Regions from separate parts of the Pseudoalteromonas nigrifaciens genome, predicted to be linked through region 3. Evidence: predicted binding sites of a transcription regulator. Region 3 holds the regulator's gene; each other region holds the start of a gene.
What was found. The regulator LexA, encoded in region 3, represses DNA repair genes until DNA is damaged. The targets are predictions, from matches to a motif close to TACTGTATNNNNATACAGTA.
Positions count from the first base shown of each region.

Region 1: the regulator LexA is predicted to act here: its motif matches at 1,183-1,202, upstream of PNIG_RS13165 (DNA topoisomerase III).
Region 2: the regulator LexA is predicted to act here: its motif matches at 1,353-1,372, upstream of PNIG_RS06295 (SulA-like leucine-rich domain-containing protein).
Region 4: the regulator LexA is predicted to act here: its motif matches at 1,641-1,660, upstream of ruvC (crossover junction endodeoxyribonuclease RuvC).

Region 1 is NZ_CP011036.1:2,778,591-2,781,789, reverse strand. It holds gene pomA (flagellar motor protein PomA) at 1-90, shown strand, start outside; gene PNIG_RS13170 (flagellar motor protein MotB) at 93-1,013, shown strand; gene PNIG_RS13165 (DNA topoisomerase III) at 1,216-3,156, shown strand; gene PNIG_RS13160 (M20 metallopeptidase family protein) at 3,182-3,199, opposite strand, start outside.
Region 2 is NZ_CP011036.1:1,292,612-1,295,810, forward strand. It holds gene PNIG_RS06285 (GGDEF domain-containing response regulator) at 1-161, shown strand, start outside; gene PNIG_RS06290 (YchJ family protein) at 373-852, opposite strand; gene PNIG_RS06295 (SulA-like leucine-rich domain-containing protein) at 893-1,327, opposite strand; gene PNIG_RS06300 (NCS2 family permease) at 1,764-3,056, shown strand; gene PNIG_RS06305 (hypothetical protein) at 3,132-3,199, opposite strand, start outside.
Region 3 is NZ_CP011036.1:3,350,157-3,353,355, forward strand. It holds gene coxB (cytochrome c oxidase subunit II) at 1-606, opposite strand, end outside; gene lexA (transcriptional repressor LexA) at 1,073-1,690, opposite strand; gene PNIG_RS15805 (SRPBCC family protein) at 1,970-2,422, shown strand; gene PNIG_RS15810 (PaaI family thioesterase) at 2,521-2,964, shown strand; gene PNIG_RS15815 (hypothetical protein) at 2,967-3,199, opposite strand, start outside.
Region 4 is NZ_CP011036.1:2,284,897-2,288,095, forward strand. It holds gene ruvB (Holliday junction branch migration DNA helicase RuvB) at 1-439, opposite strand, end outside; gene ruvA (Holliday junction branch migration protein RuvA) at 447-1,064, opposite strand; gene ruvC (crossover junction endodeoxyribonuclease RuvC) at 1,067-1,591, opposite strand; gene PNIG_RS10935 (ABC transporter permease) at 1,721-3,199, opposite strand, start outside.

The DNA of each region.
Region 1 (3,199 bases), 570 kb from region 3:
ATTCAAGATGGTCAAAATCCAAAAGTAATAGAAGGTATTTTGAAAAACTATCTAGCTGAATCAAAACGTAAAGTAAACACTGAGGATTAACTATGTCTGATCAAGAGTGCAAGTGCCCACCCCCAGGTTTACCTGCGTGGATGGGGACATTCGCAGATTTAATGTCGCTATTAATGTGCTTTTTTGTGCTCTTGCTTGCGTTTTCTGAAATGGATGTACTTAAATTTAAACAAATTGCCGGTTCGATGAAATTTGCATTTGGTGTACAAAATAAAATAGAAGTTAAAGATATTCCCAAAGGCACATCAGTTATTGCTATGGAGTTTACTCCGGGCAAGCCAGAGCCTACCCCAATTGAAACAATTCAACAGCAAACGGTAGAAATGACCCAGCAAATGTTAGAGTTTCAGGCAGGTGATGAAAGCTCAGCAGGCGGAAGGCAAGAGCAGCGGGGCGATAAACGTGGTGGCGAGTCTCGTAGTACTTCCAAAGAGCAAGCATCGGATCAAGCAATTTCAGCGGCCGATCAACAGCAAACAAACGACTTAGTTAAAAAAATCGCCCAGCAATTAGAAAAACAAATAATTGATGGTGCCATAGAGCTTGAATCATTAGGGCAGCAAATAATTATTCGTATTCGTGAAAATGGCTCTTTCCCTTCGGGTAGTGCATTTTTACAACCTAAGTTTAAACCCATTATTCAAGAAATTGGCGTGCTATTAAAAGATGTGCCTGGAGAAATTACTGTGTCGGGGCATACCGACGATTTTCAGGTTTCAAACGAGTTATATATTAATAACTGGGATCTTTCATCTAAGCGTGCAGTTGCAGTAGCTAGTGAGCTGCAAAAAGTAGTTGGATTTGATAAAAATAGAATGATGGTAGTAGGGCGTGCTGAAACCCGGCCGTTAGTGCCAAATGACAGCAATGAAGATCGCCGTCGTAATCGTCGCGTTGAAATATCTATTTTACAAGGAAAAGCCAAAGAGTCTGATCCTATCGATGTAAGGTAGCAGTCATTTTATTAAAAATACACTTGGCTTAAGCAAACTAAGTGTAATTGATTTCAGGTGACTTTTAGTCAAAATTAACTAAAAGTCACCACCTCAGCCAAATACCTCAGAGTTGTTAAATAGTACGGTTTAATAAAAACATCCCACGCTGTGAATTGATATGCTAAACTACTGTGTATATAAACAGTAAAAGAGCTTGCTTATGAAACTCTATATTGCCGAAAAGCCGTCATTAGGGCGTGCTATTGCCGACGCGTTACCAAAACCGCACAAAAAGCACGATGGCTACATTGAAGTTGCAAATGGTGATTGCGTATCTTGGTGTATTGGTCATTTGCTCGAGCAAGCCGAGCCCGATGACTATGATGAGCGCTTTAAAAAGTGGCAGTTTGAGCACCTACCTATCATTCCTGAGCAGTGGCAATTAAAAGCAAAAACTAAAACTCGCAAGCAACTTACTGTGTTAAAAAAGCTAATCAAACAGGCTACAGCACTAGTGCATGCAGGTGATCCCGATAGAGAAGGGCAATTACTTGTCGATCAAGTTATTGAAGAAGCCAAAATAAGTAAAACTAAAAAGCAGCATATTCAACGCTTATTAATTAGTGATTTAAACTTAGCTGCAGTAAAAAAAGCATTAACGACTATGCGATCTAACCGTGAGTTTATTCCGTTGAGCGTTTCAGCCTTAGCGCGCTCTCGTGCTGATTGGTTGTTTGGTATGAATTTAACCCGCGCTTATACTTTAGCAGGGCAAAAAGCTGGGTTTGGTAACGTACTTTCTGTGGGACGAGTACAAACACCCATACTTGGCTTGGTGGTTAATAGAGATAATGACATAGCAAATTTCGTATCGAAGCCATTTTATGAAGTATTAGCCCACTTAGTCACCCCCGAAAAACAATCATTTAGTGCAAAATGGATACCCAGTAAGGCATGTGAGCCTTATCAAGACGAAGAAGGGCGAGTATTAAATAAAGCATTGGCTGAAAACGTAGCCTCGCGTATCACACAGCAAAATGCTGAGCTAACGGCGCTTGAACAAAAACAAAAAAAACAAACTGCGCCACTGCCTTATAACTTATCTGCTTTGCAGATAGACGCGGCAAAAGCATTTGCTATGCCAGCGCAAAAGGTGCTGGATATATGCCAAACTCTTTATGAGCGTCATAAGTTAATTACCTACCCGCGTTCAGACAACCGCTACTTACCTAATGATCATCACCAAGATGCGTCTGTTATTTTAAAAGCTATAAGCACTAATGGCGGGCAAGGTGTTGAGTTAGTAAAAGCAGCTGATAGTAAAAAACGTAGTAAATGTTTTAACGATTCAAAAGTGGCTGCGCATCACGCCATTGTCCCTACGGCAAAACAGTTAAAGTCGGCAAGTTTAGGTAGCGATGAGACAAAGGTTTATCAATTAATATGTCGTCATTATTTAATACAGTTTTATCCCGACTATATTTACAACGAAACTAAAGCAGAGATAACTATTGCTGGCGGGTTATTTAAAGCAAATGCAAAGCAAGATGTAAGCTTGGGTTTTAAGGTGCTAATGGGTAAGTCTGAATTAAAAGATGAAGCCACGCTACCGCCTTTAACAAAAGGCATGTTACTTTTTTGCTCGCAAGGGGAGGTTGTTGAAAAATATACCTCACCGCCAGCGCACTTTAGTGATGCGACTTTACTTGCAGCCATGACAGGCATAAGCCGCTATGTACAAGATCCACAGATAAAAAAAGTACTTAAAGACACCGATGGCTTAGGCACAGAGGCAACGCGAGCGGGGATCATTGAATTATTATTTAAACGCCGTTTTTTAAAACGTGAAGGTAAATTAATTAAAGCAACCGAAACCGGGAGTGCACTTATTAGTGTGCTGCCGCAAGGTTTAGTTCGCCCCGATTTAACCGCTAAATGGGAGTCGAGCTTAGGTGATATTGCACAGCAAGTAATGAGCTATCAGCAATTTTTACAGCCTTTACTTGCCGACTTAAATAGTTTTGTACAACAAGCTGCAAATTGCGATAGCAATGTATTTGCAAAGCTGCCTAAAACTTCAGCTAAAAAGCGTTTTGTTAAACGTGGCCAAAAAACGCCTTATAAAAAGTCAAGTTATAAAAAAAGCTCTGTTACAGGTTAACTACAGAGCTATTATTTAAATAAAACTATTGATTAAACAAAGT
Region 2 (3,199 bases), 1.5 Mb from region 3:
TAGGTGTTTTACATAAGTACTCAGAGTTTGAATTTGTCACTATAAGTATAGGTGGAGCTACGTTATTGCAATCAGACGAAGGCAACATGGATATTTTGCAACGCGCAGATAAAAAAATGTACGCCGCTAAAGCACAAGGGCGAAATACAGTGTGCTTTTAAAGCGCAGCGAACCCAATACCAAAATATACGGTAGAGCAGTTATTAACACAGGCCTATAGGTATGTAAATTGCCAATAGTTGCTCGAAAGTAAAATTTTATTTTAGCCATACACATCGCCTGTAACAGCCAACCCTAGGCATGGCTATTGGATGTATTTAAGGTTCAGTTGCCTGTAATTACCTACTTTACTCACCGCACAGCTGCAGTTTGTTATACGCTATGACACTTTTTATATTTTTTGCCACTTTGGCAAGGGCAGTTGTCATTTCTGCTTATTTTAATATCGGCTACCGGAAATAGTGTGCCTTCAAGGTAGCGCCACTGCCCATCTTGTTTAATAAACAACGACTTTTCGTGCAACTCGCAATATAGGTTTTGGTAAAAGTAATTTACTTTAAATGTTACAAAGCCTTCGCTTGCATCGTGCTCAGTGTCGATGACGGTTAGCTTTATAAAGCGGCAGCTATCAGCAAAGTCTTTAATCTCTTTTACAGGGTTTTCTGCCTGTTTTTCACTTGCATAAGTTTGATAAACATAAGTTGCATTTTTAAGTACATATGCACTGTAGCGAGCACGCATAAGTTGCTCAGGTGTTTCAGCTATTTTTGATGCTAAATGAAGTGGTTCACAGCAGTCAGCATAATTTTGCTGGCTGCCACAAAAGCAAGGAGAAGTCGTTAATGAGGTCATAATATTAATATAAAGTGTTTAAAACACGAGTTTAACAAGCTTATTGAGTTAGTGGTATCTCAAGGTTGTGAGTATTTTTAGTAAAACAGTAAAGCTTAGTATTTGTAGTGCTTAAATTTAATGATAGCTGTGTCAGCTGTTGATCATTAATAATATCAGTCCAGGTAATAACCGCAGCAAAGTTTCCGTTGTGCAGCGCCGAGCTAAGTACATACTCTAAGTTTACTAAATGTTTTTGCCTGATCACCAGTAATTTGCTGGTGTCAATGGAGCATGAATCAAGCAAGGCTTTACTCGGTACATGGTCAGGGGCAATCAGCAGTGTCCATGCATTTAAGCTGTTGTATTGGTGTAATACTTTAAGCAATTCAAAGGTTGCTGAAATTTCATCTTCAATTTGAATTAAATTTACACAATCACTTTTATCGTCTTGCTGATAACTTTTAACGGTTCTTACGGTAATAGGCTGTAACATAAATTTCTCACTCACTGGGTTTTTATACAGTACCCATATACAGTAGTTTATACAGTGTTATGGTGCAAGTGTTTTTTTGCTAATTATTTGTACAGTCATTCAGTTTTAAATTTTTACACGGATAAAAAAACAAAAATAACTATTAAAAACAGAGCGTTAATATTTTAGGTATATATTTATATTTTTTATTAAAGTTATGCGGCGAATAGCACCTATACAGTACTTTATGCTCTATTATTTACGTTAAAGTAAAGCTGATTGCTCAGCATATAAGCACGGTAATTATTATTTTTAAAACCTGAAGTACATACGTATTACCGTGTCATATTTATTATTTCAGCTACTTCAATAACTTAATGCATAACAAGGTAAAATGTCCGGTATTTCGCTATTTTTATGCTAAAATCTCGCCACTTTTTACTACCTTAAGTTTGTTATGCTCGAAGCCTTATTTAAAATCCGCGCAAATGATTCCTCAGTACAACGTGAATGTGTTGCCGGTATGACTACTTTTATTACTATGGTTTATATTGTTTTTGTTAATCCAGCAATGCTTGCCCAAGCAGGAATGGATCAAGGCGCTGCGTTTGTAGCTACATGTATTGCAGCTGCAATAGGCTGTTTTATTATGGGCCTATGGGCCAATTATCCGTTAGCGTTAGCGCCGGGTATGGGATTAAATGCTTTTTTTACCTATGGCGTTGTTTTAGGAATGGGCTATACCTGGGAAGCGGCATTAGGTGCTGTGTTTATGTCGGGTTGTATATTTTTATTTTTAAGTTTATTTAAAGTACGAGAGTGGATTATTAATGCCATTCCACTGGTGCTAAAACAAGCAATAGCGACCGGTATTGGTGCTTTTTTGGCGCTAATTGCGCTTAAAAGTGCAGGGATCATAGTATCTAGCCCTGCAACCTTAGTGCAACTAGGTGATATTACTGCACCTGGGCCATTACTTGCTATTTTAAGTTTTTTTGTGATTGCGGCATTGTTATATCGCGATTTTAAAAGTGGTGTGTTAATTAGTATTTTACTGGTAACAGGTATTGCTTTGGCTTTTGGTTTGGTTGAATATCAGGGGGTTATGTCTATGCCGCCGTCAATTTTACCAACCTTTATGCAACTTGATTTTAGTGCGGCATTTGAGCTTTCAATGTTGAGTGTTATTTTTGCATTTTTATTTGTAGATTTATTTGATACCTCAGGCACCTTGGTTGCGGTCACGCAAAAAGCAGGGCTTGCAGATGAAAAAGGCAATATGCCACGTTTAGGGCGCGCTCTTAGCGCTGATAGCACTGCCACTATTGCTGGTGCAATGCTTGGTACATCTACTACTACATCTTACATAGAGTCGGTGGCTGGCGTTTCTGTAGGCGGACGCACAGGCTTAACAGCCGTTGTTGTGGGTATTTGTTTTTTATTGATGATGTTTTTTGCGCCACTAGCGCAAATGGTGCCAGCGTATGCCACTGCCGGTGCTATTTTATATGTTTCGGTACTTATGCTACAAAACTTAAAGTTTGTAAACTGGGACGACATGACAGATGCCATTCCTGTTAGTGTGGTGTTATTAATGACCCCGCTGACATTTTCTATTGCTCATGGTATAGCGCTTGGGTTTATTTCTTACACCGCGGTTAAGGTGTTATGCGGTAAAAAGGATCAAGTAAGTATTAGTGTGTGGATTTTAACGGCATTGTTTATTGTTAAGTTTGCATTTTTATCTTAAAAAACTTATTTATCTATCAATAAAAAAAGCCCATACAAAATTGTATGGGCTTTTTTTATAAGTTTTAGTACTAATTTACCATTTCTTTTTCGGAGCAAATAAAACATCTAGGTCATCTTGCTCTTGCTCAGTTTTCTTTTTAA
Region 3 (3,199 bases):
GTTTGCATCTTTTTTAATAGCAAAATCGGGCACCCACCAAGAATGAATAACATCGTCGGAGGTCATTAAAAAGCGTACTTTTTTATTGATCGGTAATACCAGAGGCTTATCTACCTCAAGTAAATAGTTGGGGTTTTTATCGGCTAGGTTAGCAATTTCATTTTGCGGTGTGGCAAGTATTGAGTAAAACTCAACATCTTCCCCCATATATTCGTAATGCCATTTCCATTGTGAACCAGTTACTTTAATAGTGATATCCGCTTTACTGGCATCTTCCATCGCTATTAATGTTTTAGTTGCGGGGACTGCCATTGCTATTAAAATAACAAATGGAATTGCTGTCCAGAGTATTTCTACTTTGGTACTTTCGTGAAATTGAGCAGCAACTGCTCCTTTAGATTTACGATGATGAATAAGTGCCCAAAACATAACGGCAAATACAATCACGCCTATTACACAGCATATTAAAAATATGGTCATGTGTAGTTGATAAACATTATTACTTATATCGGTTACGCCTTTGCGCATATTATATTGGCTATTTGCCAATGCTAACTGCGGAAAAACAAACAATATAAGCCACAAGGTAGAGCTCAATTTACCCATGTGACAGCTCCTTTAATACTGTTGCGAGTGCAAAACAAAAAGACATAAGCTTTAAATGCCAATTTGTTATTTTTGTATTGCTGCCGGATATATAAATATATTTTCTCAAAACTAAAGCTGTGAGTTATTGTTAGTCCAGCCCATTAACAATTAGTTAATAATTGAACAACTAGCAAGTTTTAGTTTGAAAAATAATCAAATAATATTAGGGGATTAGCGTAAATATGGGATTTATTTAATTTTGTTCTAAGCAGGAAGTGAGCAACAGCAAGGGTTACAAATAAAAAGACAGCGATAACGAGTATTAAATACTTAAATGATAAAAAACATAAACTTAATATAATTTTTTCATTGCAGCGGAATTTTCACAAAAAAAAGGCAAAAAAAAGCGCACTAAAAAGTGCGCATTAATTATCTGAGCTATTAAATTATGCCGATATTTTACATAGCTATAACAGCTTAATTGTCACATCCAGTCAGCATTACGAATAACCCCAACAGCTAAGCCTTCAATATTAAAAGATTCGTTTTCAAGATCCACTTCTATCGACGAAAATTCTTTATTTTCAGCATGCAATAATACTTTTTTGCCTGCTTTTTCTAAGCGTTTTACCGTTACATCGTCATCAACGCGGGCAACAATAACTTGGCCATTTTCGGCAACTTGAGTGCGATGAACAGCCAGTAAATCACCATCCATAATACCAATATCTCGCATGCTCATACCATTTACACGCAATAAAAAATCGGCAGCGGGTTTAAACATTAACGGGTCAATTTTACAATGGCTCTCAACATGTTGTTGCGCCAAAATAGGTTCGCCGGCAGCTACACGGCCTATTAACGGTAAACCAAGTTGTTCTGGTTCATCTTCTTCAATAAGTTGAATACCACGGCTAGCGCCTGGTTTCATTTTAATAGCGCCTTTTTTAGCCAGCGCTTTTAAATGCTCTTCTGCTGCATTAGCACTTTTAAAGCCTAATGTTTGTGCAATTTCTGCGCGTGTAGGAGGCATACCAGTGTCTTTAATAAACACTTTAATAAGTTCGAGTATTTGCGCTTGGCGGTTAGTTAATGGTCGCATACAACTGGTTTTCCATACAGTACATTTAACTGTGAGTATATACAGTTATCTGAAAATCGCAAATTTAAATTACTCCTCGCCTTTGCTGCCAAAGGTGGCATTGGTCTAAGCTTAAAATTACCAAGTAAATTACAGATAAAATTACGCAGATCACGATAGTGTTAGTTTTACGTTACATTAATTACATAACTACTAAGTTGTTGCTGTTATTAAAAATTAGTTAACTATCGTTTTTGTAATGGGCCTTAACTTCATCAATGTGAATTAACGGAGAGTGTTATGAATATCACTGTAGCGGTAATAATTAACGGTCCTAAACGTAAAGTATGGGCGGCAATAACTGACATCGAAAACAGTGCCAATATGCTGTCTGGCATTATTGATGTAAAAATAATCGAGAAGCCACCACAAGGGCTAGTGGGCCTAAAATGGTTAGAAACACGAAAAATTTTTGGCAAAGCAGCCTCAGAAACCATGTGGATCACCGAAGCTGTTACTAATGAATACTATTGCACTCGCGCAGAAAATGGCGGGGCAGTTTATACCACTAAGCTGTCACTTACCGCCGCCGAACCTAGCACCTGTTTAACCATGACTTTTTCTGATAGCTCTGAGTCTATTTGGGTAAAAATGATCTCTGCAGTGATAGGGTTTTTTCTTAAAAGTTCGATGCGTAAAATGCTAAAAAAAGATCTCGATGAAATTAAGCACTATGTAGAAAGCAAAAAGTAGCACTGTATTACCATGCAGTAGCTGCACTAATTTGGCTATCATATCGCCATGAAAAATCGTATTATCGGTTATCGTTTTCAACCTTTAAAGGAGTAACAATGAGTATTTGGCATCAACCTATTACTTTAGCGTTTTGTAAGCAGTTAGACCAAGGCATAAATGGCCAAGGTACACTGATGAAAACCATGGGGATTGAAATAACTGAAATTGGTGATGATTACTTAGTTGCCACTATGCCAGCAATTCCTGCGCACCATAACCCTATAGGCATGGTGCATGGCGGAGCAAACGTGGTTTTAGCCGAAAGTGTTGCCAGCTACGCGGCTAATTTTGTGGTCGACTTCACTAAATTTTATTGTGTAGGGCAAGAGATCAGTGCCAGCCATTTAAAAGCCTCGCGTAATGGCACCTTAACCGCCACCGCAAAAGCGTTTCATATTGGCAAACGTAGCTCAGTATGGGAAATAAAAATAACGAATAGTCGCGGCGAGCTTTGCTGCGTATCAAAAATGACCGCAGCTGTTGTAGAGCGCAAAGGCTAACGCTATTTTTCTAGCGGGTAAATAGTAATTTCCATGCCTGCACCAATTGCCGATATACGTAATAATGTATCGGCGTGCAGCGCTTGGTTAAAACACTTTGGCGAAGTGCCCGATTCAAAACCAATATCAAAGGTACGGCGCGAACAACTCAACCATTGCTTAAGTGCAGCCCGCGAGCATGACTCTACTAACTCACATAAGTGGTTAATTGCTTTATCCGGTGAAGATATTTCGC
Region 4 (3,199 bases), 1.1 Mb from region 3:
AGCGTGCTGCTGGGCCTTCACCTATCATAATATCAAGTTGGTAGTCTTCCATTGCTGGGTAGAGTATTTCTTCAACTTGTGGGCTTAACCTGTGTATTTCATCAATAAATAATACATCACCTTCTTCAAGGTTGGTTAGCAATGCGGCTAAATCACCGGCTTTTTCGAGCACTGGCCCTGAGGTTGCCTTTATATTTACCTGCAGCTCGTTGGCAACAATATTAGCTAATGTAGTTTTACCCAAACCTGGTGGGCCAAAAATAAGCAGGTGATCGAGTGCTTCGCCTCGGCTACGGGCCGCTTCAATAAAAATTTCCATTTGCTGTTTAACATGCGGTTGACCACGGTAATCGGCGAGTAATTTTGGCCTAATTGCACGGTCTATAGAGTCTTCGTTGGGTTTTTCAGTCGCGTCAATTAAGCGATCAGCTTCGATCATAGGTTACTCACAGCATAGATTTTAAAGATTCTTTAATAAGAACCTCAGTAGACATATCGGGTTTACTTACTGATTTTACTGCTTTTTGCGCTTGTGGCAATTTATAACCTAGCGACACCAAAGCCGACACAGCATCATCGGCGGCATTATTAGCAATTGTTGCGTCGCTAAACGGCTCAATAACCGCACTGTCGCTGAAAGGGGTGAATAAATCGTTGCCCCAATTTTTTAATCTGTCTTTCATTTCGAGTACTAGCCGCTCGGCGGTTTTTTTACCTACACCGGGTAATTTAACTAAGCTTGTGGAGTCTTCGTTATTTACACAGCTTACAAATTGCTGCGCCGACATACCCGACAAAATAGCTAAACCTAGCTTTGGCCCTACGCCATTGGCTTTTAATAACTCTCTAAATAAGGCACGCTCTACTTTATTGTTAAAGCCAAACAATAGTTGTGCATCTTCGCGTACTACAAAATGAGTATAAACAATGGCATTTTCGCCAACTTTAGGTAAGTCGTAAAAGCAGGTCATTGGCATTTGCACTTCGTAGCCAACACCATTTACCTCTAATAATATTTCGGGAGGTTGTTTTTCTACTAAAATACCATTTAAGCGACCAATCATAGTTATTTCCTTAAACGTCCTCTAACGGTTTTGCTTGCGCTACCCGCTAGTTTTATTAAATTTTGTTCTGAGTGCGCATGGCAAATAGCAATAGCCAGTGCATCGGCGGCATCAGCTTGTGGCGTACCAGGTAGTTTTAAAATGTTTTTAACCATATGCTGTACTTGAGTTTTATCGGCGCCACCATTGCCTACTACGGCTTGTTTTATTTGCCTTGCTGAGTATTCAAATACTGGTAAGTCGGCCATTGCAGCGCCTACAATAGCAGCACCACGTGCTTGGCCTAGCTTTAAGGCTGAGTCGGGATTGTGCGCCATAAACACTTTTTCTATCGCGAAGGTTTCTGGCGAAAACTGCTCTATAAGCTGGGTAATGCCTTGGTAAATCATTTTAAGTCTTATATGAAACTCATGATCCGCTAATTTAATGCAACCACTGCCTAAATAAGTGAATTTAGACCCCTGATGCGCTACAACACCGTAGCCAGTTAAGCGTGAGCCTGGATCAATCCCTAAAATTATGGCCAAAAAGCACTCTCATTATTGTTATTCGTTAATTAGGCTAATAATGCCAGAGCACTGTATAAATTACCAGTAACAATAAAACAAAAACGCCCACTTAAGTGGGCGTTTTCCTTTTGCTTAAATATTGGCAACTTAACCTAACGCACGCACCAGCCCTTGGGTGTTTTGCTTAAGTGTGCGAGCAATCATAAAATAGCCTAACCCCGCTACAAACACTCCACCTGCCACCGGTCCTATTATCCAAATATGTGGATGTAATTTACCCGCCAGATCAAATAACTGCTGCTGTACAATTAATAGTGCAATATCACTAAAAAAAGCGGCAACTAAGCCGGCCAAACCACCAAGCAATAAAAATTCATATAAAGTGGCGTTTTTAATTAGCCGGCTTTTTGCACCAAGTGTGCGCAGTATTACAATTTCTTGCATGCGCTCGCCTAAGCTTGCTTGCACTTGCGATATTAATACCAGTGCACCACACAACACCACAATAGTAAGTACAAAGCCAATTGCAAGTGACACTTGCTCTATGGTTGATTGTATTTGTTTAACAAAGTTACCTACATCTATGGCCGTGACCGTTGGGTAGCTGCGCAGCAATTGACTAAAGTCGCGTTTTTGATCAGGCTCAATACGTACCGACGAAATATACGTTGCCGGAAAGTCTTTGAGCACATCAGGACTTAAAATAATAAAAAAGTTTGGCTTAAGGGTGGCCCAGTTTACTTTACGCACACTGGTAATTTTAGCGTCAAACGACTGCGCACCAATTAAAAACGTTAACGTGTCGCCAAGTTCAACATCTAAACGCTCAAGCATAGACTCCTCAATAGATGCCTCTGCTAATGTGTTTTCATTAAACCACTGCCCTTGCACTATTTCGTTTTGCGCTGGCGGCGTTTCAAGCCAGGTTAAATTTAGCTCGCGACCAATACCAGCGCGTGCCTCTTCATCTTTTTTCTCGTTGTCTTGCAATGATACTTCTCGCGCTACCAGCTCGCCATTTACCGCATTTACCCGGCCACGAATAGTAGGGTAAAACTCCGATACCTGAATGTTTTTTTGCGCCAAATAAGTATTAATTGGCTCAAGTTCGTTTTGGGTAATATTGACTAAAAATGCATTGGGAGCATCGTCTGGTAACTGCGACTGCCAATCGGCTATCATGTCGTTTTTAAGTACCACTAAAAATAGTAATAGCTTAATAGCGAGGGAAAAGCTGATCAGCTGGACTGCATTCACATTTGCACGCTTTTGAATTGACGCAATTGCCAGCGACCAACTATTACCCGGCTTTAAGCCCAATTTACGGCCACCACCAAATATAACTTTAGACACCAAAAACAACACGCCAATTAAAGTAAGGGTTGAGGCAAACAAAATCAGAGTAATTTTTATATTATTGCTAAATAGCCACATGAGTAAAAACACGGTAAACGCACTCATAGCTAAGTGCACCCGGCTAACCGCTAGTTTATCGCCTAAGTTACGACGCAGCACTCGCAATGGCGGAATATCAAATAAATCAAATAAGGGCTTGATAGAAAACATCACAGCACAAATTACACCTGTACTAATTGCCACTAACCACGGCTTAAAACCCGCCATTGG